Regions from separate parts of the Paenibacillus sp. JNU01 genome, predicted to be linked through region 2. Evidence: predicted binding sites of a transcription regulator. Region 2 holds the regulator's gene; the other holds the start of a gene.

Region 1 (11,554 bases), 1.0 Mb from region 2:
TTGTAGGAGGAACCGCTTGGGTTGCGCCAGGGAGCTATGCTTATGCTGCAGAGGTTCAAGGCGTACAACAGAATGTGATTAATGTCGTGGGTAAAGGTGAGATTCAGGTGAAGCCTGATATTGCTTATCTGTCCATTGGTGTGAACAGTACTGCAGAGACAGCTGCATCTGCTCAAAAAGCGAATGCTGCCAAAGTTCAAAAAGTATCCAACTTGCTGAAGAATACGTGGAAGATCAGTGCAGACGACATTCAAACCAGTCAGTTCTCTGTACAACCCAACTATACGTATAGCGAAAAAGACGGACAACAAATTAAAGGATACACAGCGCATCATACACTGACAGTCACGTATCGTCAGATGGACAAGATCGGCGAACTGCTTGATGCTGCTTCAGGTGCGGGTGCGAACAATATTGAGAACGTGCGCTTTACTGTAGAAAATCCGGAAACTTATGAGTCCCAAGTGATTGAGAAAGCTGTTGCCAATGCAGATGTGAAAGCTGGCGCCATTGCAAAAGCGGTTAAACGTCAACTGGGTGCTGTTCTTTCCGTAAGCCAAGGCGATGCGAATGTACCTGTGTTCTATGCAAGTGAGTCATTGATGTCCAAAGCAGCAGATACAGCAGGTGGCACTGAGATTGAAACAGGCCAGGTTAAAGTAAGCACAATCCTGAATATCACGTATGAAATGAAATAAACAAGATTGAACCGGGCTATAAGCTCAAGTAACCTTTACAAGTTTCACTTGATGGGTACAACGAAATGATGACAAAGACTTTGTCCTGAGGACAGAGTCTTTTTTTGTTGGAAAAGCAAACTTTGATGAAGTTTGATAGAAGTGTACCTTTCTCAAGCAACGTGAAATGTTGTTTGTTGGTATCTTTTTTGTATAGTTGTTCGTGACAAAAAGGTCATATCCCCTTATATTTTCCGCCTGATATTCATCAACATTGTAACTCGAGCTGTAAACCTTTCCGAAATTGGGTTAATTATAATAGAGAGGTGAGCGTATGAGATATGCGATCAGGTCAGGATTACATACGCAATGATACCTAATTGTGAATTCAGAGAGGAGTTTTATATATGACATCATGGAAAAAATGGACAAGTGCGTTGCTTGCAGCAGGAATTATTGTAGGTAGTGGTTCGGTATGGCAGGAGAGTTCGGTACAGGCGGCTTCTGTATCCTCGAAAGTGACAACCCCAGCTGAGGTAACGCTGAAATCGGGTGGGAAAACACTGACTCAAAAAGGACTTCTTCAAGGTGGATCGACTTGGGTCTCGCTGACAGCAGTCAAAGATGTAGCGGGTGGAACGTTGAAATATGATGCTAAAACGAAGTCATATACGGTAACAGCAGCCAACAATGCGATGACCGTTAGCCTGATGGATGGACAACCAAACGTCTATATTAACGGGTATTACCCTCAGGTGGAAGCAAAATTGATTCAGGGTCGATTATATATTCCATTCTCGGCAATGCGAGATTATCTGGGTGTACAGGGAAATTGGGATGGCAAAACCAAAACGTTGACACTCAGCAAAGTGAAGCAAAATAATGTGCAGGTAAAATCGACAAAAGTAAACGTGACTGTGAAGAATGCGGAGGTGGATGTACAATATCCGCAGGTGAGTGGACTTGCCAGCAAAGAAGCTGAAGCGGCCATCAACAAAGTGCTCAAAGATGAAGTGGATACGGCTGTTGCTGCTTTCAAAAAACAAACCACTGAATTCGGCGGGGCAACCGCAAAACGTCCATATGCATTTGAAACTTCGTATGTCGTGACCTACAATGAGAACGGCGTGCTAGGTTTGATCACTCAACGTTATGAGGACTATGCAGGAGCACACGGCATGACAACCCGTACGGGACACACCTTTGCACTGGACACAGGCAAGGAGCTTACGTTAGATGATGTGCTGCAAAATAACAAAACCATGCGCGAGACGTTGGGTAAAAAAGTGGGCGAGCAACTGAAAGCCCGCGGTGGATACCTGGAAGGCTACAAAGGGTTAAATAAAGACCAGGATTTCTATGTGACACCAACGGGCGTAGTTGTGTTCTTCCAGTTGTATGAATATACAGCGTACGCGGAAGGTTTCCCTGAAATGAAGTTCACTTACAAGGAAGTTCTGCCTAAGGGCACAGAGCCGTTTAGCAACGTAACATCAGACAAGTAAGTTCGCGTAGGGTAACTTTTAAGCAAAAGCACTTATATCACATTCTTCTCATGAAAAATAATAACAAGAATCCCCCGTCATCCTGCTTTGACGGGGGATTCTTGTTTATCCAGGCAACGCACTCCACTAACGGGTGTGATATTTGCCTGTTTAGTTGGAAATAGCACAGGGCGGGCTCACCTATATATCGGTGAAGCCCGCCCTGTGAAGTTACCGCTAGTCTCCAGGCAGCATATTAGATGCCTTGAGAACCCACGTTTTCAATAACTTTATCAATGATACCGTAATCGGCAGCTTCAGCAGCACTCATGAAGTAGTCACGATCTGTATCTTTCTCGATCCGCTCCAGTGGTTGACCTGAACGCTCAGAGATGATGCGGTTCAAGGTATCACGCATTTTCAGGATGCGGCGAGCACGGATTTCGATGTCCGAAGCTTGACCTTGAGCACCACCAAGCGGTTGGTGAATCATGATTTCACTGTTAGGCAACGCAAAACGTTTCCCTTTTGCACCAGCATTCAGCAAGAATGCACCCATGGAAGCCGCCATACCTACACAGATGGTAGATACATCCGGTTTGATGAATTGCATTGTATCGTAAATGGCCATACCGGCTGTAATCGATCCGCCTGGGCTGTTGATGTATAAGTGAATGTCTTTCTCCGGATCTTCCGCAGCCAGGAACAACATCTGTGCCATAATGGCATTAGCCACTACATCATTAACATCGCTACCAAGGAAAATAATACGATCCTTCAGCAATCTGGAGTAGATGTCATAGGCGCGCTCACCCCGGTTGCTCTGTTCAACGACCATTGGAATAAAACTCACGTGAAAAACCTCCTCGGAATGTAAATGTTATTGGTGCTTATATTTAAACTGTTACCGTATTACCCACATAATAAACAATTCCAAACAAAAAGTCAAAGAAAGTCAAACTAACTTGCAAAAAAAAGAAACCTTTCCGGTTTCATTGGTTAAAAGGGTTATGAGCTGTTAAATAAAAGTGGCGCGCCCGCCAAGAATCGAACTTGGATCTCAGGCTTCGGAGGCCTACGTCATATCCATTGGACCACGGGCGCACATTATGTGACAGCAATAATGATTATAGCTCATGAAATATTTAATTGCAAGCAATTCGTGATGTGTATTGGTTTGGATTAACCTAAAAATGATCATGATGAAGAAGAGTGGATAAAGAGTGCATTTAAGTAAATGCTATTAGAGGTTTTGGACATGCCCGATGAAATGTATTCTGAGCGATATGTAGATGGAATTCATTTGTTTCTTCTATATATGGTATGCGTGAGCTAGTCCTTGATCATGGAAGTCTAGGATTGTGAAAATAGGCGCGTACAATCGCTGAATGTGTGTCGAAATAACACGTTGAAACACTTGCATGTCACGTCAGTTTTAGGTAGAATAGACGTGGGACTTAAAAAGTTAACCCGGGACGTTTTAGGGCCACGAAAGAGAGCTTGGAACGAGAACTTGCGGGAGTGGAAAGCATGCGAACGATTTTAGAAGTACAAAAGCAGCTTCTGCCTGATCTCATGGATGTCTTGAAAAAGAGGTATACGATTCTGCAGCAGATCATGTTATCGGATGTGATCGGACGGAGAACGTTAGCTAATTCCATGCAGATGACCGAGCGGGTTCTGAGGGCTGAGACCGATCTGTTAAAGGCTCAGGGACTTATTGAAATTGACAGTGCAGGAATGAAGATCAGCGAGGCAGGGTATGATTTGCTGCAGCAGTTAGAGCCCGTAGCCAAAGAGTTGTTCGGATTATCCGAGCTGGAAGAGCGCATCAAGCAAGCCTACGGTCTGCAAAAGGTAGTTGTGGTTCCTGGTGATTCGGACGTATCTCCATTTGCCAAAAGGGAACTGGGCAGAGCCGGAGCGAAGGCTCTCGGCAATATCATGAGTGACAACGACGTTGTCGCCGTTACTGGCGGATCAACAACGGCCGAAGTCGCAGAGCAACTGACTCCGCCAACATCGCTCAAAGGTGTCTGGTTCGTACCGGCACGCGGCGGACTTGGAGAAAGCCTTGAAATTCAGGCAAATACGATTGCATCCACGATGGCAAAACGGGTAGGAGCGCAATATAAACTCCTGCATGTACCGGATTTGCTTAGTGATCATGCCTATGAATCATTAATCCAGGACCCCAGTGTTCAGGAGATTCTGCAGCTGATTCGAAAATCGCGGATTGTTATTCATGGAATTGGTGATGCCGTGGAGATGGCGACAAGACGTAAACTTGCGACGGAGATCATAGATGAACTTCAGGAGCAGGGAGCGGTATCTGAATCTTTCGGTTATTACTTTAACGATCAGGGTAAGGTGGTACATACCATGCTTACACTTGGGATGCGACTACAGGATATTGAACGAACCGATGTTGTGATTGGAATCGCAGGTGGCAAAAGCAAAGCTGCTGCTATACATTCCGTGTTGCGATTTGGTCAGGAAGATATTCTGATTATTGATGAGGCAGCTGCCGAAGTCATCGTTGCTGAAATGGAATAAGGTTTTACTCTGCAACACAACTATTGTTGTCTTGACGGACTTCACCGTCTGTCTTGAATATATAAGTTTCATAAAAAATTAATCAAAACTTGGGAGGAACTTACTCATGATTAAAGTAGGTATTAACGGTTTTGGACGTATTGGACGCTTGGCATTCCGCCGTATTCAAAATGTAGAGGGCATTGAAGTAGTAGCAATCAACGACTTGACTGACGCTAAAATGCTGGCTCATTTGCTCAAATATGATACAACTCAAGGTCGCTTCGATGGCGATGTTGAAGTACACGATGGCTTCTTCAAAGTGAACGGCAAAGAAGTTAAAGTATTGGCTAACCGTAACCCGGAAGAACTTCCTTGGGGCGACCTGGGCGTAGATATCGTTCTGGAATGTACTGGTTTCTTCACAACGAAAGAAGCAGCTGAGAAACACTTGAAAGGTGGAGCTAAGAAAGTTGTTATCTCCGCACCAGCTACTGGCGACATGAAAACCATCGTTTACAACGTAAACCATGAAATCCTCGACGGTACTGAAACTGTAATCTCCGGCGCATCTTGCACAACGAATTGCCTGGCACCTATGGCAAAAACACTGCAAGACAAATTCGGAATCGTTCAAGGTTTGATGACTACAATTCACGCTTACACTGGCGACCAAAACACATTGGATGCTCCACACCCTAAAGGTGACTTCCGTCGTGCTCGCGCAGCAGCTGAAAACATCATCCCTAACACAACGGGTGCTGCTAAAGCAATCGGTCTGGTAATTCCAGAACTGCAAGGCAAATTGGATGGTGCAGCTCAACGTGTACCAGTAGCTACTGGTTCCCTGACTGAGCTCGTAACTGTTCTGGGTAAAAAAGTTACTGCTGAAGAAGTTAACGCAGTAATGAAAGAAGCTTCCGACCCACAAACTTTCGGATACACTGAAGACGAAATCGTATCTTCCGACATCCAAGGTATCACTTTCGGTTCCCTGTTTGATGCAACTCAAACTAAAGTTCTGACTGTTGGCGACCAACAATTGGTTAAAACTGTAGCTTGGTATGACAATGAAATGTCCTACACTGCACAATTGGTTCGCACTTTGGAGCACTTTGCAAAAATGATTAAGTAATATCTGCAATAACATAGAGCGGAAACAGATGCTATATTGTTTCCGCTCTTTATATATCAATATTTTGCAAATTTCTCAAAAACACCAGGATTGACAAGGGATTTCAGCCCTTGATCGGTCCACCAAATACATGGGTGCGGAGGAAATACAGATGAACAAAAAAAGTGTACGCGATATCGAATTGACAGGAAAACGGGCTTTTGTCCGTGTAGATTTCAATGTGCCGCTCGAAGATGGTAAAATTACAGATGACAAACGTATTCGTGCAACGCTTCCTACAATCAACTTCTTGATTGAAAAAGGCGCTAAAGTCATTTTGGCAAGCCACATGGGTCGTCCTAAAGGCGAAGTGGTTGAGTCTTTGCGTTTGACTCCAGCAGCTGAGCGTTTGTCCGAATTGTTGGGTAAAACAGTTGTTAAAACTGACGATTCTGTTGGTGACGCTGTTAAAGCTCAAATTGCTGAACTGAACAATGGCGACGTATTGTTGCTTGAAAACGTTCGTTTCCACGCAGGCGAAGAGAAAAATGATCCGGAACTGGCAAAACAATTTGCTGAACTGGCTGACGTTTTCGTTAACGATGCGTTTGGCGCGGCTCACAGAGCACACGCTTCGACTGAAGGAATTGCTCACTTGCTTCCAGCGGTGTCCGGTTTGTTGATGGAAAAAGAACTTGAAGTGTTGGGTAAAGCCATTTCCAACCCTGAGCGTCCTTTCACAGCCATCATTGGCGGATCCAAAGTTAAAGACAAAATCGATGTAATCGACAACCTGCTGAACATTGCAGACAACGTGATCATCGGTGGCGGTCTGACTTACACGTTCCTCAAAGCACAAGGACATGAAATTGGACAGTCCTTGCTGGATGACTCCAAACTTGATGTTGCGCTCGGTTTCATCGAAAAAGCGAAAAAATTGGGCAAAAACTTCTACCTGCCGGTAGATATCGTAGTGTCTGACGATTTCAGCGCAAAAGCAAACACACAAATCGTTGATATCGATGGCATCCCAGCAGATTGGGAAGGAATCGACATCGGTCCTAAAACACGTGAGATCTATGCTGACGTAATCAAAAACTCCAAATTGGTTGTATGGAACGGACCAATGGGCGTATTTGAAATCGAGCCATTCTCCCACGGTACTCGTGCAGTAGCAGAAGCTTGCGCTGAGACAGAAGCTTACACTGTAATTGGTGGCGGTGACTCCGCAGCAGCAGCTGAGAAATTCAAATTGGCTGACAAGATGAACCACATCTCTACAGGTGGCGGTGCATCGCTCGAGTTCATGGAAGGTAAAGTACTTCCAGGCGTAGTGGCACTGAACGACAAGTAAGTTTTAGTAGTCTATAGCATGAAGGAGTTGAAACCCATGAGAACACCGATTATCGCAGGTAACTGGAAAATGTTCAAAACGGTTTCCGAATCCAATGACTTCATTCAGGAAGTTAAAGGAAAAGCGGAAGTTGAAGGCGTGGAAACTGTAATCTGCGCACCGTTTACGAATCTGCCATCCCTGGTAGAAGCCGTTAAAGGCACAAACATCAAAATTGGTGCACAAAATCTTCATTTTGAAGACAATGGTGCATTCACAGGTGAAATCAGCGGTGTAATGCTGAAAGACCTGGGTGTGGATTATGTCATCGTTGGTCACTCGGAGCGCCGTCAATATTTTGCGGAAACCGATGAGACTGTTAATAAAAAGTTACATGCAGCATTCCGTCACGGATTGACTCCAATCTTCTGCCTTGGTGAAACGCTTGAAGAGCGTGAAGCGAACCAAACAAAAGACGTATGCAAAGTGCAAACAGAAGCTGCTTTGGCAGGTCTGTCTGCAGAGCAAGCGGCACAGGTTGTTATCGCTTATGAGCCAATCTGGGCGATTGGTACAGGCAAATCCTCCACTTCCCAAGATGCGAATGAAGTTATTGCTTACATCCGTACATTGGTGAAGGATCTGTACAACGAGACGGTTGCGAGTGCAGTTCGTATTCAATACGGCGGCAGTGTTAAACCGGAGAACGTAACAGAATACCTCGGACAAAGCGACATCGACGGCGCGCTTGTTGGCGGTGCCAGCTTGCAGCCGGCTTCGTTCATCGCGCTTGTTGAGGGGGCGAAGTAAGATGACAGCTCCAAAACCTGTAGCACTGATCATCATGGACGGCTTTGGTCTGCGTAACACGGTGGAAGGCAACGCGGTAGCGCAAGCCAAGAAACCGAACTACGACCGTTTTATGAGCCAATTCCCACATACAACGCTCACTGCTTGCGGTGAAGCTGTAGGTTTGCCAGAAGGGCAAATGGGAAATTCCGAGGTAGGTCACCTGAACATCGGTGCCGGCCGGATCGTATACCAGGATTTGACCCGTATCTCCAAATCCATTCGTGACGGCGAGTTCTACGACAATGAAACACTTGTCAAAGCGGTGCGCGAAGCGAAACAAAACGGTAAAAAGCTTCATCTCTACGGTTTGTTGTCCGATGGCGGCGTACATAGTCACATCGACCACCTGTTCGCTATGCTGGATCTGGCCAAAAAAGAAGAAATGAACGATGTATATATTCATGCCTTCATGGATGGCCGTGATGTTATGCCCGACAGTGGTAAAGACTTCATGCAGAAGCTGATCGCCAAGATTGAAGAAGTTGGTGTGGGACAAATCGCTACGGTACAAGGTCGCTATTACGCGATGGACCGTGACAAACGTTGGGAACGGGTGGAGAAATCATACCGCGCCATCGTTTATGGAGATGGACCGAAATACACTGACCCACTCAAAGCGGTTGAAGAATCGTATGAGAAATCCGTATTTGATGAATTCGTTGAACCAACGGTTATCGTCAAAGCGGATGGTGAGCCGGTAGGTTTGGTAGAAAGCGGCGATTCCGTTATCTTCCTTAACTTCCGTCCTGACCGTGCAATCCAGTTGTCGCAAGTATTCACGAACCAGGACTTCCGCGGTTTCGATCGTGGTCCGAAGTTCCCAGTGGGCTTGCACTTTGTATGTTTGACTTTGTTCAGTGAGACGGTTGAAGGTTATGTGGCTTACTCGCCGAAGAACCTCGACAACACCCTGGGTGAAGTTCTGGTACAGAACAATAAAAAACAACTGCGTATTGCAGAAACCGAGAAATACCCGCACGTTACCTTCTTCTTCAGCGGCGGTCGTGATGTGGAGCTTCCGGGCGAAACTCGTGTACTGATCAACTCACCAAAAGTTGCAACGTATGACCTGCAACCAGAGATGAGCGCGTATGAAGTGGCTGACGCATGTGTTCGCGAGATCGAAGCAGACAAACATGACGCCATCATTCTGAACTTCGCTAACCCTGACATGGTTGGACACTCCGGCATGCTGGAGCCTACCATCAAAGCGGTAGAAGTAACAGATGAGTGCATGGGCCGTGTTGTGGATGCAGTACTTGCCAAAGGCGGCGTTGTACTGATCACTGCGGATCATGGTAACGCGGATATGGTGTTCGATGAGCAAGGACGTCCGTTCACAGCTCATACAACGAACCCGGTTCCATTCATCGTTACAGATGCTAACGTTACCTTGCGTGAAGGCGGAATCCTGGCAGATATTGCGCCAACGATCCTTGACCTGATGCAGTTGCCTAAACCGGAAGAAATGACAGGTACATCTGTCATCGCTACCCGCAAATAAGTTACACAGCCAACATATATGAAATTGGGAAGTTTGGCGTTTACCTCTGAACGGAGGCAGCAGAAATGGTCTGAAGAAGCGAAGCGTTCGCCTTTATCACAGGATTCCAACTTATGAGAATAAGTTCAAAGGAATCCGGGGATAACAGCGATCGGAAGACGATTCTGCTGACGAAGTGGATAAGGGGAAACACAAGGAGTCCTAATTTTCAATAAATTCAAATTTAAAGGAGATTATCACAAATGACTATTATTTCTGACGTGTACGCTCGCGAAGTCCTCGACTCCCGCGGTAACCCTACAGTAGAAGTTGAAGTATACCTGGAGTCCGGCGCAATCGGACGCGCAATCGTTCCATCCGGTGCATCCACTGGTGCCCACGAAGCAGTTGAGCTTCGCGATGGCGACAAATCCCGTTACCTCGGTAAAGGCGTTCTGCAAGCTGTTAAAAACGTAAACGAAACAATCGCTCCAGAAGTTATCGGTATGGATGCATTGGATCAATTGGGTATCGACAAATTGATGATCACTTTGGATGGTACGCCAAACAAAGGTAAACTGGGTGCTAACGCAATCCTGGCTGTATCCATGGCAGTAGCTCGCGCAGCTGCTGACGCTCTGGACCTGCCATTGTACGTTTACCTGGGCGGATTCAACGCTAAAGCATTGCCAGTTCCAATGATGAACATCATCAACGGTGGTGAGCATGCAGACAACAACATTGACGTTCAAGAGTTCATGGTTCTTCCAGTTGGAGCACCAAGCTTCAAAGAAGCTCTTCGCGTAGGTGCGGAAATCTTCCACAACCTGAAATCCGTATTGAGCTCCAAAGGCTTGAACACAGCTGTAGGTGACGAAGGTGGTTTCGCACCGAACCTTGGTTCGAACGAAGAAGCAATCACTACAATCATCGAAGCGATTGAAAAAGCGGGTTACAAACCAGGTGTTGACGTATTCCTGGGTATGGACGTAGCTTCCACTGAGTTCTACAAAGATGGTAAGTACACTCTTGCTGGCGAAGGTAAATCTTACACTTCCGCTGAGTATGTTGACCTCTTGGCTTCATGGGTTGAGAAATACCCAATCATCACAATCGAAGACGGTATGTCTGAAGATGACTGGGATGGTTGGAAATTGCTCACTGAGAAATTGGGAGACAAAGTACAACTCGTTGGTGACGACTTGTTCGTAACGAACACTGAGCGTCTTGGCAGAGGTATTGAAGAAGGTATCGGTAACTCCATCCTGATCAAAGTTAACCAAATCGGTACATTGACTGAAACATTCGATGCAATCGAAATGGCTAAACGTGCAGGATACACAGCTGTAATCTCCCACCGTTCCGGTGAGTCCGAAGACAGCACAATCGCTGATATCGCTGTTGCAACAAACGCTGGTCAAATCAAAACGGGTGCTCCTTCCCGTACAGACCGTATCGCGAAGTACAACCAATTGCTCCGCATTGAGGATCAACTGGGTGAACTGGCTCAATACAATGGTCTTAAAGGATTCTACAACCTTAAAAAATAAGCTGGATATCCAGCTTTTACGGGCAAGCCGGGTAACCGGCTTGTCTTTTTTATTGATGCGGATTAATCGTATAATGTATGGAGTATGTAGATGGTCAAATTTAGGGTATTGTATAAACTGCACTACTTGTATCACAACAATAGCTATGTTACAATTAAAGTAACTGTTTTTATGGTGAGATGTTATGCCCACATGGGTAGGAGGTGGAAAGAATGGATATTGCTTTGAAATTGCTGCTCGTTGTCTTCTCGATCGGTCTAATCACTGTAGTATTGCTGCAGCACGGGAAAAGCGCTGGTTTGGCGGGTGCCATCTCCGGTGGTGCGGAACATCTTTTCGGTAAAACGAAAGCGCGCGGATTGGATCTCTTCCTGCAACGTGCAACGGTGGTACTGGGTGCAGGATTTATGATTTTGTCTATTATTGTTACGGTGTTTTCCAAGTAAAATTGGAACTGCTGGGCAATGAATAGCTTAAGCTAATGGCTTAATTGATGAACCTTCGTTTCGTGGAGAAACGGGGGTTT
Region 2 (11,554 bases):
ATAGTGATTCCGTCAGTAGCGGCGAGCGAACGCGGAGAAGCCCAAACCAGAGAGCTTGCTCTTTGGGGTTGTGGGACGTCTCACATGGAGTTACAAAGGAGTCAGTTAAACGAAGAGGTCTGGAAAGGCCCGCCAAAGAAGGTAAAAGCCCTGTAATTGAAAGTTGATTCTCTCCGAGACGGATCCCGAGTAGTGCGGGGCACGTGAAACCCCGTATGAATCCGGCAGGACCATCTGCCAAGGCTAAATACTTCCTAGCGACCGATAGTGAAGCAGTACCGTGAGGGAAAGGTGAAAAGCACCCCGGAAGGGGAGTGAAATAGAACCTGAAACCGTGTGCTTACAAAAAGTCAGAGCCCGTTTTAGGGGTGATGGCGTGCCTTTTGTAGAATGAACCGGCGAGTTACGTTCCCGTGCAAGGTTAAGGTGAAGAGCCGGAGCCGCAGCGAAAGCGAGTCTGAATAGGGCGATGTAGTACGTGGACGTAGACCCGAAACCGGGTGATCTACCCCTGTCCAGGGTGAAGGTGCGGTAACACGCACTGGAGGCCCGAACCCACGCACGTTGAAAAGTGCGGGGATGAGGTGGGGGTAGCGGAGAAATTCCAATCGAACTCGGAGATAGCTGGTTCTCCCCGAAATAGCTTTAGGGCTAGCCTCGGAAAACAGAGTCGTGGAGGTAGAGCACTGATTGGGTGCGGGGCCCGCAAGGGTTACCAAGCTCAGTCAAACTCCGAATGCCATAGACTTACTTCCGGGAGTCAGACAGTGAGTGCTAAGATCCATTGTCAAAAGGGAAACAGCCCAGACCATCAGCTAAGGTCCCCAAGTGTGTGTTAAGTGGGAAAGGATGTGGAGTTGCACAGACAACCAGGATGTTGGCTTAGAAGCAGCCACCATTGAAAGAGTGCGTAATAGCTCACTGGTCGAGTGACTCTGCGCCGAAAATGTAACGGGGCTAAACACACCACCGAAGCTATGGCTTGATGCTTGCATCAGGGGTAGGGGAGCGTTGTATAAGGGTTGAAGGTGTACCGTAAGGAGCGCTGGACATTATACAAGTGAGAATGCCGGTATGAGTAACGAAAAGATCAGTGAGAATCTGATCCGCCGAAAGCCTAAGGGTTCCTGAGGAAGGCTCGTCCGCTCAGGGTAAGTCGGGACCTAAGGCGAGGCCGAAAGGCGTAGTCGAAGGACAACAGGTCGAAATTCCTGTACCACCGTAAGCCGTTATGAGCAATGGGGGGACGCAGTAGGGTAGTGACGCGGACTGATGGATGTCCGTCTAAGCAGTAAGGCTGATGTGTAGGCAAATCCGCACATCATTAAGGCTGAGCTGTGATGGGGAGCGAAAATTGTAGTAGCGAAGGTCATGATCTCACACTGCCAAGAAAAGCCTCTAGCCAGGTGAAGGTGCCCGTACCGCAAACCGACACAGGTAGGCGAGAAGAGTATTCTAAGGCGCGCGGAAGAACTCTCGTTAAGGAACTCGGCAAAATGACCCCGTAACTTCGGGAGAAGGGGTGCCCCGGTAGTGTGAATAGCACGAGGGGGCCGCAGTGAAAAGGCCCAAGCGACTGTTTAGCAAAAACACAGGTCTGTGCGAAGCCGTAAGGCGAAGTATACGGGCTGACGCCTGCCCGGTGCTGGAAGGTTAAGGGGAGTGGTTAGGAGCAATCCGAAGCTGTGAACCGAAGCCCCAGTAAACGGCGGCCGTAACTATAACGGTCCTAAGGTAGCGAAATTCCTTGTCAGGTAAATTCTGACCCGCACGAATGGCGTAACGACTTGGGCGCTGTCTCAACGAGAGATCCGGTGAAATTTTAATACCTGTGAAGATGCAGGTTACCCGCGACAAGACGGAAAGACCCCATGGAGCTTTACTGCAGCTTGATATTGAATTTGGGTACGATCTGTACAGGATAGGTGGGAGCCTGAGAGACATGAGCGCCAGCTTGTGTGGAGGCAACGTTGGGATACCACCCTGATCGTATCTAGGTTCTAACCTGGTACCGTAATCCGGTGCGGGGACAGTGTCAGGTGGGCAGTTTGACTGGGGCGGTCGCCTCCTAAAGAGTAACGGAGGCGCCCAAAGGTTCCCTCAGAATGGTTGGAAATCATTCGAAGAGTGCAAAGGCATAAGGGAGCTTGACTGCGAGACCTACAAGTCGAGCAGGGACGAAAGTCGGGCTTAGTGATCCGGTGGTACCGCATGGAAGGGCCATCGCTCAACGGATAAAAGCTACCCTGGGGATAACAGGCTTATCTCCCCCAAGAGTCCACATCGACGGGGAGGTTTGGCACCTCGATGTCGGCTCATCGCATCCTGGGGCTGAAGTAGGTCCCAAGGGTTGGGCTGTTCGCCCATTAAAGCGGTACGCGAGCTGGGTTCAGAACGTCGTGAGACAGTTCGGTCCCTATCTGTCGTGGGCGTAGGAAATTTGAGAGGAGCTGTCCTTAGTACGAGAGGACCGGGATGGACGTACCGCTGGTGTACCAGTTGTTCCGCCAGGAGCACCGCTGGGTAGCTATGTACGGACGGGATAAACGCTGAAAGCATCTAAGCGTGAAGCCCCCCTCAAGATGAGATTTCCCAGTATGTAAGACCCCTTGAAGACGACGAGGTAGATAGGCTGGGGGTGGAAGTGCAGCAATGCATGGAGCTGACCAGTACTAATCGGTCGAGGGCTTATCCAATAGCAAGTTGTAATTCGCATGTTTCGTTTCGAATCTAGTTTTCAGAGAACGATCTCTGAAATGAAAATTGGTACATCACAGAATGTGTGTATGATTTTCAGTTCCATATCTGATTTCAAGAAGCTATGCTTCGACAAATCGCGTTTGGTGGCGATGGCGGAGGGGTTCCACACGTACCCATCCCGAACACGACCGTTAAGCCCTCTAGCGCCGATGGTACTTGGACCGCAGGGTCCTGGGAGAGTAGGACGCCGCCAAGCGAAGAACCACTGCCGATGTTATTCGGTGGTGGTTTTTATTTGTTTATTTTAAGGGATGCGCAAGCATCTCTTATTTGACTTTATAGGAATCCTCTGACACACTCAAAGGGGTACATATATCAGATATCAGGCCATCATGGATTGATAACAACTCTAGTGAATGGGGTGTAGGACGACATGGAAATTCAAAAATTGACGGTAGATGATTTTGAACCGGCGATGGCACTCTCCGAATATGCTTTTCAAGTAGTAATGAGTGAAGAACAAAAAGAAAAACGGCGGAGTCAATTTTCGTCACAGGATATATGGGGTGTATATGAGGACGGGCAGTTAGGAGCCAAACTTCACATTATTCCTTTTCAAACCTATATTCATGGTAGATCGTTCGAGATGGGCGGTATTGCGGGTGTAGCCACCTGGCCAGAGTATAGACGCAAAGGCTGGGTAGCGGGTCTGCTCAAGCATGCGTTGGAAGAAATGAATCGAAACAAACAAAGTATATCGTTCTTGCATCCATTCTCTTTTGGTTTCTATCGAAAGTATGGATGGGAGACGTATGTTGAATTTAAACGGTATAAAGTACCTACAGCTCATTTGCCTCTGAAAAAAGCGACACCTGGAACAATTCGGCGTGGGGATCCGGGCCTCAGTGTATTAAAGGAAGTATACAGTGCTTATGCTGAATGCTATAACGGAACGCTGGTTCGGGACGATGCAAGGTGGGAGAATTCAGTTCTGGTTAATGGAAGCAGCCAAAAGGCTGTATATTACGATGAAGCTAATGCAGCACAAGGTTATCTTTTATATGAGGTTAAGGAAAATAAGTTTGCCATTAAAGAGATTATCTATCTAAATGAAGAGGCTAGGCAAGGACTATGGACCTTTATTGCTAACCATGATTCCATGATCCAGGAAGTTACATTACAGGCACCTGCCAGTGATACGCTTGCTTTCCAGTTGGATAATCCACGGATTCAGCAGGAGATCGTACCTTATTTTATGGCGCGTATTGTTAGTGTGGAGCAGTTTATATCTCAATATCCATTTGCAAGTCAGGACTCACCAGTTCAGATTGTTCTACAGGTAGAGGATTCCCACGCTCCGTGGAATGAAGGAGTATGGCAATTGAACGTAGCAATGAATGGAACAGCATCCATATGGAAAACTTCGGAGCCAGTTACTGATGATCAGACTATTAAGGTAGATATTCAAGCCCTTACTGCGGTGCTGATGGGATATCGAAGACCAACAGAAATGGCACGAATGGGAAGAATTCACGGACCGAACACAGCAATCAAGGCTTTGGAACAAGCGATTCCTGAACGAGAAACCTATTTACTCGATTTCTTCTGATGACTACTTCCACTACTCGATTACTCGATTTAACTGGATTAGCTTATGTAGAAATAAGGCGTAATTGAAAGACAAAAGGACTTCTCCAGCAATTTTGGAGAGGTTTTTTTGTGTCTGGGGAATATTTCGTGTAAAATCGTAAAAAATGAATAGTGACCCCACTTGGCAAACCCACAAAATATGCTATAATGTATATAAAGTCAAAGAAAGTCAAAGTCAACTAAAGGTTTAATACTTAAGTAGCTTTCTTTCTACAATCTGATGCATGATCGCCACTATACGTGATTCATCTCATCGGAGGATCAAGGGAATATTAAAGGACCTTCGTGCTTCCTTCGCTCTCCTGTTGACTCCTGTGGAAGCAAGATTCGCTGTTTCCCTGATTGGTTAAATGGGTAGAGAAGGTGTACTCTGTGGGGGCGTGTGGGTCCTTATTGACTTAACGTTTCAGACAGTGGAGGATGATTGGATGCGTAATATCTCTGATATTATCGAACGATATCTGAAGAGTATTTTGCATGAAAGTCCCGAAGGAATGGTTGAAATTCAGCGTAATGATCTGGCAGATCAATTCTCATGTGTACCTTCCCAGATCAATTATGTCATCAGCACACGTTTTACACTCGAGAAGGGATACCTGGTAGAGAGTAAACGCGGCGGTGGTGGTTATGTTCGCATACAGCGCATTGAATTACCAGCCCAATCAGCTCTGCATAACCATTTGCACCATAGTATTGGTGATGAGATCGGGCAGACAGCTGCCGAAGGTTTGATTTATCAATTGGAAGAAGCACGTTTCTTGAGCAAGCGTGAAGCTGGGTTGATGCGAGCTGCTGTATCTAGAGAGGTTATATTGGTCAAACTTCCTTACCGGGATCAAATTCGTGCCAGAATGTTAAAGGCGATGCTAATATCTTTGCTCGGTAAATGAAAACTATCGGGGTCAAAGGAGGTACATCATTATGCTGTGCCAAGAATGCAATAAACGTCCGGCGACACTGCATTTTACGAAGATCGTAAATGGAGAGAAGACGGAATTCCATATTTGTGAGTCATGTGCCCGTGAAAAAGGGGAAATGATTCCTGGAACAGCAGGTGGATTTTCCATTCACAACTTGTTGTCCGGGTTACTTGATTTTGATCCAGCCGGCAAAAGTGGATCGGCAGGAACACCACCTGCAAAGGCACTTCAGTGTGAAGAGTGCGGTATGACGTACGCACAATTCAGTAAGATAGGCCGATTTGGCTGCAGTTCATGTTATAAATATTTTGACAGCCGTCTGGACCCTTTGTTCAAGCGGGTTCATGGTAGTACGTCCCATGTAGGTAAAGTACCTGCACGAGCTGGTGGTCGCATCAAGGTGAAACGTCAAATTGCTGATCTCAAGCGTGAGCTCCAAGAGAGCATCGCCCAAGAGGAATTTGAAGAGGCGGCTCAGATCCGTGACCAGATTCGAGAACTTGAAAAAGGAATAGCTCAGGAGTAAAGTTTGTCATGAGTAGGAGGGATGCGTAATGCCTAATCTGCGCTTTACAGAGAAGGCGCTCAGCGACTGGATGCGCAGTGATGCGGCTGATTCCGAAATTGTCATAAGCAGCCGTGTCCGGATTGCGCGCAACCTTCAGCATGTTCCGTTTCCGATGCTGGCTTCCAATGAGCAATCGGAAGAGGTACTGAATAAGCTGAGCGAAGTACTTCAATACGACGATGTTCATGCCTTTGGGGATTTTCATACTTTGGATCTAATCGATATTGACGAACTCGACAAACGGGTGCTGGTGGAGAAACATCTCATCAGTCCAAGTCTTGCGAATGAATCCAGACATGGTGCGGTTATTCTCAGTGAGGATGAGTCTGTCAGTATTATGATTAATGAAGAGGATCATCTTCGTATCCAGTGCCTCTATCCGGGGTTCCAGGTGAAAGAAGCCTGGGAGAAAGCTTCCGCAATAGATGATGCTTTTGAAGCGCACGTGGATTATGCTTTTGATGATCGCAGAGGATACTTAACCAGTTGTCCTACGAATGTAGGTACAGGTGTCAGAGCATCTGTCATGATGCACCTGCCTGCCCTGGTGATGACGCAGCAGATTGGCCGTATTTTAACCGCAGTTTCCCAAGTGGGATTGACTGTAAGAGGCATATACGGTGAAGGCAGCGAAGCTATGGGTAACCTGTTCCAGATCTCGAATCAGATTACACTGGGACAGACCGAACAGGAAGTCATCGAGAACCTGCATGGTGTTGTGTTACAGATGATTGGTCATGAACGTACAGCCAGAGAGCGGTTAATTACCGACTCCAGACTTCGAATTACGGATCGTGTCATGCGTTCTTACGGCATATTGTCTCATGCAGCTATTGTTGATTCCAAGGAAGCAGCACAGCGCTTATCGGATGTACGCCTTGGCGTGGATCTCGGCTTGTTGGATGGACTGTCGATCACGGTCATGAATGAGTTGAATGTGATGACACAGCCGGGATTTTTGCAGAAAACATTCGGGGAAGATATGCGCACAGATGAGCGTGACATCTATCGAGCTCAGTTGATTCGTGATACGATCAATGCAGCGAAGCAGTCCTAGCTTACTCTGATATTGTATTGAATTATGGTTTCATGCCGCATTGCGGCTTTTATATAATAAGGCATGTACGATGCCGAATGACTTTATTCGCAGCACGGCTGCAAACAAAAATGATATGAAGAATACGACGGGGATGTTTTGAAACGCCTCGTTTTATCCAAAACCATGGAGGTGCAGGAGATATGATGTTTGGAAGATTTACGGAACGGGCCCAAAAGGTGCTCGCACTCGCGCAGGAAGAAGCTGTCCGTCTCGGTCATAATAACATCGGTACTGAGCATATTTTGCTCGGCCTCATTCGTGAAGGCGAAGGCATCGCAGCCAAAGCACTGATCGGCCTGGGACTCGGATTGGAAAAAATTCAGGATGAAGTAGAAACGCTGATTGGCCGTGGCCAAGAGCAGCCTACCAACATTGCATATACGCCACGTGCGAAAAAAGTAATTGAGTTGTCTATGGATGAAGCTCGTAAATTGGGCCATACCTATGTAGGCACAGAGCATATCCTGCTCGGATTGATTCGTGAAGGCGAGGGTGTTGCAGCACGTGTGCTCAATAACCTGGGTATCAGCCTGAACAAAGCACGTCAACAAGTGTTACAGTTGCTTGGCAGCAGTGAAGCTGTATCCAGCCATAATGGAACACCTGCCAATGTCAGCACACCAACGCTGGACAGTCTGGCACGTGACCTCACGGCATACGCCAGAGAGAATAACCTTGACCCGGTTATTGGACGTAGCAAAGAAATTGAACGTGTCATCCAGGTGCTCAGCCGTCGTACGAAGAACAACCCGGTATTGATCGGTGAGCCAGGTGTAGGTAAAACAGCGATTGCTGAAGGCCTTGCACAAAAAATCATTGCCAATGAGATTCCCGAAACATTGCGCGACAAACGTGTAATGACCCTGGATATGGGTTCAGTAGTTGCTGGAACCAAATATCGTGGTGAGTTCGAAGATCGTCTGAAAAAAATCATGGATGAGATTCGCCAAGCAGGTAACATTGTCCTGTTTATCGACGAATTGCATACCTTGATTGGCGCAGGCGGAGCTGAAGGTGCCATCGATGCTTCTAATATTTTGAAACCGGCTCTGGCCCGTGGAGAATTGCAATGTATCGGTGCGACAACACTGGATGAATATCGTAAATACATCGAGAAGGATGCAGCGCTTGAGCGTCGTTTCCAACCGATTACTGTAGATCAGCCTTCTCCGGAAGAAGCGATTCAGATCTTGCACGGCTTGCGTGACCGTTATGAGGCGCATCACCGCGTGAAAATTACGGACGAAGCGATTGTGCAGGCGGTTAAGCTGTCTGACCGTTACATCACAGACCGTTTCCTGCCAGACAAAGCGATTGACCTGATTGACGAGGCGGGTTCCAAAGTAAGATTGAACTCTTACACGATCCCACCAAACCTGAAACAGCTGGAGAGCCGTCTGGAAGATATCCGCAAGGAAAAAGACGCTGCAGTTCAAAGCCAGGAGTTCGAAAAAGCAGCCGCTCTGCGTGATACGGAACAAAAAATCCGTGAAGAGCTGGATGTAACGAAGAACCAATGGAAAGAAAAACAAGGTCGCACGGATTCCGAAGTAACACCTGAGGATATCGCACAAGTGGTAGCCAACTGGACAGGAATTCCGGTGAACAAGCTGAAAGAAGAAGAGACACAGCGCCTGATGAATCTGGAATCCATTCTGCATGAACGTGTCATCGGCCAGGATGAGGCTGTGAAGTCGGTCAGTCGTGCGGTTCGTCGTGCGCGTGCAGGACTTAAAGATCCAAAACGTCCGATGGGTTCATTTATCTTCCTCGGTCCTACAGGGGTAGGTAAAACAGAACTTGCTCGTGCTCTGGCTGAAGCGATGTTTGGTGATGAAAATGCAGTAATCCGTATTGATATGTCCGAGTATGGTGAGAAGCATTCGACTTCCCGACTCGTCGGTGCGCCTCCAGGATATGTTGGATATGAAGAAGGTGGCCAGCTGACAGAGAAAGTTCGTCGCAAACCATATTCCGTTGTCCTGCTCGATGAAATCGAGAAAGCACATCCGGAAGTATTCAATATCTTGCTGCAAGTGCTTGAGGATGGTCGTCTGACCGATTCCAAAGGTCGCGTTGTTGACTTCCGGAATACGCTGATTATCCTGACATCCAACGTGGGTGCTGAAGCGATCAAACGTAACTCGACACTTGGTTTCACAGCAGTTGTGGATGCAGGTGCGGATTATGATAACATGAAGGGTAAAGTCATGGATGAGCTGAAGAAATCCTTCCGTCCAGAGTTCCTTAACCGGATTGATGAAATTATCGTATTCCACTCTCTGGAACAGAAACACATTGCAGAGATTGTTACGCTCATGAGTGAGGAGCTTCGCAAACGGCTGCGTGAATATGAGGTTGACTTCGAACTTACCGACAATGCCAAGGAATTCCTTGCCAAAGCAGGCTTCGATCCAGCCTACGGTGCGCGTCCGCTTCGTCGGGCAATCCAGAAGCATATCGAGGACAAATTGTCTGAAGAGTTGCTTACAGGCAACGTAACCAAAGGGGATTCACTACTCATTGACGAAGAGAACGGTGCACTGTCAGTAACGAAAAAAGACGTGATTGTTCCTTCTAACGAGGAAATCGAAACCAAATAATATGTAACAAGCTATGGAGAATGAACTCAAGCTTGTATTGATTGTTAATCCTTCTCGGCTTTGGCCGGGGAGGATTTTTTGCATTTTGGACAGAAGACGGACATGATTATGTCAGGAACATGTGTAAAGTTTGCGATAATCCTTTACGAAAAATCTCAAACAATGGTAAACTTTTAGTGACCCTGCACGTCAGGGAGTTTGGGCAAAATTCGTCGAATAATGCAAAATGCTGTTATAAAACTAAATTATAGGAGTGCTGAAGTGGCCAAAGTTAAAACCAAGTTTCAATGTACGGAATGCGGCTATGAAGCCCCCAAGTGGTACGGGAAGTGTCCGGGTTGTCAGTCATGGAATTCAATGGTGGAAGAAACAGAGACGGTCGTCAAAACACAAGGGAGAAATTCTCCTCTGTTTGACAGTAAAGATAAACCGCTTCCTATCATAGATATAGATAGCGGTCAGGAACCGCGTGTACAGACTGGAATCGGCGAGTTGAACCGGGTATTGGGTGGCGGAATCGTTCCAGGTTCACTCGTTCTGGTGGGTGGAGACCCAGGTATCGGTAAATCAACGTTGATGTTGCAGACGTCTCATGCTTTGACGCATTCGGGTCTACGTGTGTTATATGTTTCTGGTGAGGAATCAGTCAAGCAAACCAAATTGCGGGCGGATCGTCTCGGGGCACTCTCTGCCGAGTTGTATGTGCTGTGTGAAACCAATATGGAACGTGTAGAGGAAGCGGTGGATCAGATCCAGCCGCATTTTCTTGTCATCGACTCCATTCAGACGGTGTATCTTCCCGAAGTTACCAGTGCGCCGGGTAGTGTAGCCCAGGTAAGGGAATGTACGTCTAGGTTCATGCGGATTGCCAAAGGCAGAGGCATTGCAACGGTTCTTGTGGGGCATGTTACCAAAGAAGGTGCCATTGCCGGTCCACGTATGTTAGAACATATGGTGGATTGCGTGCTTTATTTTGAAGGAGAACGGCATCATACGTATCGACTGTTGCGTGCGGTGAAGAACCGTTTTGGTTCAACCAATGAGATTGGCATTTTTGAGATGGGCGAGGATGGACTTCGTGAGGTGGGCAACCCGTCAGAACTCTTTTTGTCGGAACGGCCACTGGGTGTAGCGGGTTCTACGGTAGTTGCCAGCATGGAGGGCACACGACCTCTGCTTGTGGAATTGCAGGCGTTGATCTCGACCACCCATTTCCCTTCTCCCCGCCGTATGGCAACAGGAGTAGACTTGCATCGATTAAATCTGATCATTGCCGTGCTGGAGAAACGGATGGGCATGTTTTTACAAACCCAGGATGCATATCTTAACGTGGCTGGTGGAGTAAGGCTGGATGAGCCCGCGGTAGATTTGGCGGTTGCGGTCAGCATTGCCTCCAGTTTGAGAGATGTACCGACCAAGCCGGATGACGTCATCTTTGGCGAGATTGGTCTCACAGGTGAAGTTCGAGCCGTATCACGAGCAGAACAACGAGTGAAGGAAGCCGCGAAGCTGGGCTTCAAGCGTGTTATTTTACCAGAAAAAAGCTTAAAGGGCTGGAAACATCCTCGCGGGATACAACTGATCGGTGTGAATACCGTGGCAGATGCACTAGCGGTTGCTTTAGATTAGGGGGCATAACAAGATGAAAGATTCGAGCCAATTGGATAATATGAATGAATTATTAAGGCTGATCGCACCAGGTACACCTTTCCGCGAAGGTCTGGAAAATGTGCTGCGCGCCAAGACGGGCGCACTGCTTGTTGTAGGATACAGCCCTGAAGTCATGGAAGTGGTGGATGGGGGATTCTCGATTAACTGTGACTTCTCCCCCAACTATCTGTACGAACTCGCTAAGATGGATGGAGCCATTATTCTTAGCGAAGATTTGAAGCGTATTCTTTACGCCAATACCCAGTTAATTCCCGATTCCTCAATCTCTTCATCAGAGACGGGCATTCGTCACCGGACGGCAGAGCGTGTAGCGAAGCAAACGGGTAAATTGGTCGTATCCATA

What was found. Region 2 encodes CtsR, which represses protease genes until heat stress. Its sites were predicted from a motif close to ATGGTCAATAAAGGTCAAACA; they were not measured.
Region 1: the regulator CtsR is predicted to act here: its motif matches at 3,103-3,123, upstream of clpP (ATP-dependent Clp endopeptidase proteolytic subunit ClpP).

Annotation. Positions count from the first base shown of each region.
Region 1 is NZ_CP169723.1:4,203,419-4,214,972, forward strand. It holds gene NLBNIHML_RS18300 (SIMPL domain-containing protein) at 1-698, shown strand, start outside; gene NLBNIHML_RS18305 (stalk domain-containing protein) at 1,085-2,182, shown strand; gene clpP (ATP-dependent Clp endopeptidase proteolytic subunit ClpP) at 2,418-3,014, opposite strand; tRNA gene NLBNIHML_RS18315 (tRNA-Arg) at 3,191-3,265, opposite strand; gene NLBNIHML_RS18320 (sugar-binding transcriptional regulator) at 3,692-4,717, shown strand; gene gap (type I glyceraldehyde-3-phosphate dehydrogenase) at 4,824-5,831, shown strand; gene NLBNIHML_RS18330 (phosphoglycerate kinase) at 5,983-7,164, shown strand; gene tpiA (triose-phosphate isomerase) at 7,201-7,953, shown strand; gene gpmI (2,3-bisphosphoglycerate-independent phosphoglycerate mutase) at 7,955-9,499, shown strand; gene eno (phosphopyruvate hydratase) at 9,742-11,028, shown strand; gene secG (preprotein translocase subunit SecG) at 11,241-11,474, shown strand.
Region 2 is NZ_CP169723.1:3,181,915-3,193,468, reverse strand. It holds rRNA gene NLBNIHML_RS14010 (23S ribosomal RNA) at 1-2,696, shown strand, start outside; rRNA gene rrf (5S ribosomal RNA) at 2,840-2,956, shown strand; gene NLBNIHML_RS14000 (GNAT family N-acetyltransferase) at 3,134-4,309, shown strand; gene NLBNIHML_RS13995 (CtsR family transcriptional regulator) at 4,779-5,240, shown strand; gene mcsA (protein-arginine kinase activator protein McsA) at 5,272-5,796, shown strand; gene mcsB (protein-arginine kinase McsB) at 5,825-6,895, shown strand; gene NLBNIHML_RS13980 (ATP-dependent Clp protease ATP-binding subunit) at 7,078-9,540, shown strand; gene radA (DNA repair protein RadA) at 9,802-11,169, shown strand; gene disA (DNA integrity scanning diadenylate cyclase DisA) at 11,183-11,554, shown strand, end outside.